2 linked regions of the Actinoplanes lobatus genome follow. The protein of the gene in region 2 interacts with the protein of the main gene of each other region in a pairwise test. Links are inferred from orthologs where the notes say so. Each region holds a gene or a part of one and is shown on either strand. Other genes may lie near its edges.

Evidence for each region.
Region 1: the proteins of ftsZ (region 2) and rlmN interact in binary tests that used the Escherichia coli proteins (3 or more experiments, as listed by UniProt). The link is inferred for Actinoplanes lobatus from one-to-one orthologs.

Annotation. Positions count from the first base shown.
Region 1 is NZ_JACHNC010000001.1:948,627-951,720, forward strand. Bases 70-2,848 are described here. They hold rlmN (23S rRNA (adenine(2503)-C(2))-methyltransferase RlmN), read right to left. Parts: upstream 2,159-2,848; coding sequence 980-2,158; downstream 70-979. Other genes in these bases: BJ964_RS04160 (DivIVA domain-containing protein), read right to left, coding at 70-942. Outside these bases: more of BJ964_RS04160, read right to left, coding at 1-69.
Region 2 is NZ_JACHNC010000001.1:3,891,318-3,894,465, forward strand. Bases 3-2,835 are described here. They hold ftsZ (cell division protein FtsZ), read left to right. Parts: upstream 3-773; coding sequence 774-1,898; downstream 1,899-2,835. Other genes in these bases: BJ964_RS18270 (cell division protein FtsQ/DivIB), read left to right, coding at 3-479; BJ964_RS18280 (YggS family pyridoxal phosphate-dependent enzyme), read left to right, coding at 1,936-2,643. Outside these bases: more of BJ964_RS18270, read left to right, coding at 1-2; BJ964_RS18285 (cell division protein SepF), read left to right, coding at 2,937-3,148. UniProt on the Escherichia coli protein: Essential cell division protein that forms a contractile ring structure (Z ring) at the future cell division site. The regulation of the ring assembly controls the timing and the location of cell division.

The sequences.
Region 1 (3,094 bases), 2.9 Mb from region 2 along the record:
GCCGTAACCCCCGCCGTACGGCGGGCCGCTCATCGGCGCGCCCGGCATCGGCGAACCGGGCATGGCCATCGGCGAACCCGGCATCGGGGCGCCCGGCATCTGGCCGTAACCGCCGCGCTGGTCCCGCTCGGGCATCCGGATCTCGGCGGTCATGTCGGCCTTGCCGTGCCGGCCGGGCTCGAAACCGTCGTAGCCGCCCTGGTCGTAACCACCCTGGTCGTAGCCGGGCGGCGGGCCGGGCCGCTGCGGAGGCTGCTGCTGCGGGGGCTGCTGGCCGTAACCGGTGGGCTCGTCGTACCGCCCGTACGGGTCGGGGCCGGGCGGAAGCTGCTGCTGCTGCCGCTGCGGCATCTGCGGGGGCAGCATCCGGTCGTCACGCACCGGTGCGGGCAGCCGCTCGGTCGGCGGGGACGCCATCCGGGCCGCCGGGTTCATGGCCGGGCCGGCCGGCTGCTGCGGGCCGCCGAAGCCGCCCTGACCGGGCATGCCCTGCGGCTGCATGCCGCCGCCCGGCGGGTAACCCTGGCCGGGGGGCGGGAAGCCCTGCCCCTGCTGCATGCCACCGGGACCGCGGTCGTAACCGCCACGATCGAAGCCCTGGCCGGGCCCGGGGCCCATCGACGGGGGGCCGGAGGCGGAGGCGGCGGTCAGGCCGCTGCGCATGGAGTCGCGCATGGGATCCGGAGCGGGACGCCCGCCCCGCTCCTCGAACTCGGCGAGCTGCCGCTCCACCCGGTCGAGGTGCAGGTCGACCTGCCACTCGTCATAGCCGCCGAAGCGCACACGGAAGACGACGTCGTGCACCTCCTGCGCCGCCACCGGCGGGCCGACCTGCTCCCCGGCCAGGGTCGCCTCGACCCGGTCCAGGAAGGCGTCGACCTCGTCGACCTTGTAGCCACGCCGCAGCGCACGCCTTCGGAAACGCTGCCCCTGACTCGTCACAACGTCTCCCACTCCGCTCGCTGGGACCTACGCCCAGTCACTGTGCCACCTCCGCGTCGGCTGCGGCGCCCCCTGCGCTCGCGTGCGTCAGCTCGCCCGCGGCCAGTTGGCCGCATGCGCCGTCGATCTCCCGCCCCCGGGTGTCGCGAACGGTCGTCGCGACGCCGGCCTCACGCAGCCGGCGGACGAACTCGCGCTCGACCGGTTTGGGACTGGCATCCCACTTGCTGCCCGGTGTCGGGTTGAGCGGGATGAGATTCACATGGGCCAGCTTGCCGTTCAGAAGGCGGCCCAGCAGATCGGCACGCCAGGGCTGATCGTTTACGTCCCTGATCAGGGCGTATTCGATGGAAACCCGACGGCCGGTCTGCGCCGCGTAGTCGAACGCGGCATCGAGCACCTCGGCCACCTTCCAACGCTGGTTGACGGGCACAAGCTCATCGCGCAGATCATCATCGGGGGCATGCAGTGACAGCGCAAGAGTCACCGAGAGCTGTTCAGCGATCAACCGGCGCATTGCGGGCACCAAACCCACCGTGGACACGGTGATGTGCCGTTGTGACAGCCCGAGCCCCTCCGGAGCGGGCGCGATGAGCCGCCGCACCGCCTCGATGACCCGCGGATAGTTGGCCAGCGGCTCGCCCATCCCCATGAAGACCACCCGGGACAGGCGCGGCGGGGAGCCGGTGACCGCACCGGACGCCGCCACACCGGCCAGGTAGACCACCTGGTCCACGATCTCCGCCACCGACAGGTTGCGGGTCAGGCCCTGCTGGCCGGTCGCGCAGAACGGGCACGCCATACCGCAGCCGGCCTGGCTCGACACACAGGCGGTCACCCGGTCCGGATAGCCCATCAGGACGCTCTCCACGAGCGCGCCGTCATGCAGCTTCCACAGCGTCTTGCGCGTCGCGCCGTCGTCGCACGCCTGCTCCCGGATCGGGGTCAGCAGGGTGGGCAGCAGGTCCGCGGTGAGCCGCTCGCGCGTCGCGGCCGGCAGGTCCGTCATCTCGGAGACGTCCCGCACCAGGCGGCCGAAGTAGTGGGTGGAGAGCTGCTTGGCCCGGAACGCGGGCTCGCCCAGGCTCGCCACCGCGCTCTTGCGGCCGGCGAGGTCCAGGTCGGCGAGGTGGCGTGGGGGCATGCTCGGACGGCGGCGGGTACTGACCGCGTCTGGCTGGTCGGGGCTGATCGGGATGACCGGAAGAATCGTCATGGCGTATCCAGTCTCCCACGTTCGCCGAGTGTCTCGCCCATAGCTAGCTCGGGGCGATGATCGCGAAGAGCAGGTACGCGGTCGGAACGGCGAACAGGATCGAGTCCAGCCGGTCCATCAGGCCGCCGTGCCCGGGCAGCAGGTTGCTCATGTCCTTCACGCCGAGATCCCGCTTGAGCATGGACTCGGCCAGGTCGCCGAGCACCGCCACCACCGAGATGACCGCGCCGAACAGCAGGCCCCCGTAGACCGGCACGTCGAGCAGGAAGAAGAGCAGCGCGCCGCTGCCGATGGCGGCCGCCGTGACCGAACCGGCGAAGCCCTCCCACGACTTCTTCGGGCTGATCTTCGGAGCCATCGGATGCTTGCCGAGGAACACGCCGGCGGCGTACCCACCTGTGTCCGAGAGCACCACGGCGACCAGGGTGCAGATCACCCGCAGCGGGCCGTCGTCCATCTGCACCAGCATGGCCGCGAAGCTCAGCAGGAACGGGCCGTAGACGGCGATCAGGAGACTGGGGGTGAAGTCCCGGCGGACCGCGGCCACCCCGTCGGCGAGACGCCACAGGACCGCGGCGCCGACCGTGGCGACCAGGCCCAGGGTCAGCGCGTCGACGCCCTCGAACCAGGCCAGGCCGATCATCACGGTGCTGCCGGCGATCAGCGGGATCAGCGGCGGGCGGGCACCGGTGGTGGCCAGCGCGCGGGCCATCTCCCAGGCGCCGACGCCGGAGGCCACCACGAGGACGGCCAGCAGGGCGATCGGCTCGATCAGCAGGGACGCCAGAACGATCAGGCCCAGGCTGAGGCCGACCGCGATGGCGGCGGGCAGGTTACGGCCGGCACGGCTGCCACCCTGCGGTTTGCGGCCTTTCCCGGCACGGCGGCGGCCCTTGCCGCCGCTCCTGGCGGTCTCTGCCGGCTGCGGGTTACCGG
Region 2 (3,148 bases):
GGGTCGACCTGGACGCGGTGGCCGCTGCGGTGCGCGGTCTGCCCCCGGTGGACCGGGTGCTGGTCACCCGCAGCTGGCCGTCGACAGTGGAGATCCAGCTGGTGGAGCGCGCCCCGGTGGCCGCGGTGCCGGCCGGCGAGCAGTTCCTGCTGATCGACGACGAGGGTGTGCCGTTCCGTGCGGTCGCCACGCCGAAGGACCTGCCGCTGGCCCGGGTGGCGACACCCGGCCGCAACGACGAGAACACCGGCTCGGCGCTGACCGTGCTGGCCGCGCTCAGCGACGAGCTGCGTGAGCAGCTGGTGGCGATCTCGGTGGCCTCGCCGGTGCAGATCCGCCTGGAGCTGCGCAAGGGCCGGGTGGTCATCTGGGGTGACGACACCGCGAGCAAGCAGAAGAGCATCGTGGCCACCGCGCTGCTGCGGGAGAAGGGCGACGAGATCGACGTGAGCGCCCCGTCGGTGGTGACCATTCGCTAGTCATGCTGATAAACGGACAAAGCATCACGAACGCAATAAATGGTTCAAGGTTACGGCTCAGTCGGATACTCACCACGTAAGCGGACGCGACACGCCGCTCCGGGTCTTTGGCTGAGGCCCCATGTCCGCATACGTTGCCCCGAGAGGTTCGAATGGTTGACATAACTTTGAACCTCTAGTAGAGGGTGAGGGTTTCCTCGCCCTCCCTTGTACGGCAGCGGATGTCGAAGTGCGGTTCCCGGGACCGCAGGGGCCGTCGACGTCCGCCAACCCTGGAAGGGATGGCTGAGCCCGATGACACCTCCACACAACTACCTTGCGGTCATCAAGGTCGTCGGCATCGGCGGCGGCGGCGTGAACGCTGTGAACCGCATGATCGAGGTTGGGCTCAAGGGCGTGGAGTTCATCGCCATCAACACGGACGCACAGGCCCTGTTGATGAGCGACGCCGACGTCAAGCTCGATGTCGGCCGGGAACTGACCCGTGGCCTGGGCGCCGGCGCCCAGCCCGAGGTCGGCAAGAACGCCGCCGAGGACCACCGGGACGAGATCGAAGAGGTGCTCAAGGGCGCCGACATGGTCTTCGTCACCTGTGGCGAGGGCGGCGGCACCGGAACAGGTGGCGCGCCCGTGGTCGCCAACATCGCCCGCAAGCTGGGCGCTCTCACCATCGGCGTGGTGACCCGCCCGTTCAACTTCGAGGGCAAGCGCCGCCAGGTGCAGGCCGAGGCCGGCATCGACGAGCTGCGCAACCAGTGCGACACCCTGATCGTGATCCCGAACGACCGGCTGCTCGCCCTGGGCGACCGCGGGATCAGCATGATGGACGCGTTCCGTCAGGCCGACCAGGTGCTGCTCTCCGGTGTGCAGGGCATCACCGACCTGATCACCACGCCCGGTCTGATCAACCTGGACTTCGCCGACGTCAAGAGCGTGATGAGCAACGCCGGCAGCGCGCTCATGGGCATCGGCAGCGCGCGCGGTGACAACCGCGCGGTCGAGGCGGCCGAGAAGGCGATCTCCAGCCCGCTGCTGGAGCAGAGCATGGACGGCGCCCGCGGCGTGCTGCTCTCCATCGCCGGTGGCTCCGACCTGGGACTCTTCGAGATCAACGACGCGGCCCAGCTGGTCACCGACGCGGCCCACCCGGACGCGAACATCATCTTCGGTGCGGTCATCGACGACGCTCTCGGCGATGAGGTGCGGGTCACCGTGATCGCGGCCGGTTTCGACGCGGGCTCACCCTCCTACAAGCCGGCCGAGCCGGTGCGCAAGGTGCCGGCCCCGGCCCCCGGCGGCGCCTCGCTGCCGCCGGTCCCGCCGCCGGTCACCTCGCCGCCGGCGAGCACCCCGCCGCCGCGCAGCCGGGTGCTGTTCGACGACGTGGACGTGCCGGACTTCCTGAAGAACGGCTCCTGAAGCACGCCCTCTCCCGTACCTCCAAGAAGGTTGAACCTTGACCGACCCCGGACGGCGCGCTGAGCTCGCCGCCTCTCTCGAACAGGTGCGGGAGCGCATCGCGCGTGCCTGCGTGGCGGCCGGAAGGCCGCCCGGGGCGGTCACGCTGACCGCGGTGACCAAGACCTACCCGGCGAGCGACGTCCTGTTGCTCGCCGGGCTGGGCGTCACCGACATGGCGGAGAACCGGGACCAGGAGGCGGCCGCGAAGGCGGCCGAGGTGAACGCCGCGGGCGTGCACCCGCGCTGGCACTTCGTCGGCCAGTTGCAGCGCAACAAGGTCAGATCGGTGATCCGGTACGCGGACGTGGTCGAGTCGGTCGATTCGCTCCGCCTCGCCGACGCGATGGCGAAGGCCGCCGTGGGACGGGAGATCCCGCTGGAGGTGCTCGTCCAGGTGAGCCTGGACGCCGACCCGGCGCGCGGGGGCGTGACCGAAGACGATCTCTGGCGGGTATCCGACGCGGTGGCCTCGGCGGAGGGCCTGCGGCTCGGCGGTGTGATGGCCGTCGCGCCGCTCGGCGAGGACCCCGGCGCGGCCTTCGCCCGGCTGGCCGTCATCGCAGGCCGGATGGCCTCCGAACACCCCGGCGCGACGACCGTCTCGGCGGGGATGAGCGGGGATCTGGAGGCCGCTGTCCGGCACGGGGCGACACACGTACGGATCGGTACATCTTTACTCGGGATGCGAAACTCGCTGCGGTAGCCTTGCCGCGGGCAGCAAACTACACAGGTGTTGTTTTGCGCGACCTGTCGCGGGTCATGATCCACACCGCGGCCGGTGCGTCCGACGACGCGGCGTCGCAACGGGTCGTGGGTCCGAATCGGACCTGGTTTCCGGCTCGTGAGGGGGGACGCGGCACGCCAGGGGGCGCGGGCCGCAACAGCGGACGGAGGTGGGGGCCATGGGTCTTCGGCAGGGAGCGGCGGCATGAACGACCGGAGGGAGTTTATGCCGCCACCGGCCTGGGCTCTTGACTCCCGAGAGGGGGGTCAGTCATGAGCGGGGGCGCGTTTCGCAAGGCCGGCGTGTGGCTCGGCCTCGTCGAGGAGGACGACGACCGCGGTTACGACGACCGTAACTACCGGGAGAGCTCCTACCGTTCGCGCGAGCGTGAGCGCGAGCGCCCCGACCGTTACTCCAGCGACCGTTACTCCGACGAGTTCGCCGAGGACGAGGACGAGGAGGAGCGCGCCGTTCCGCGGGCCCG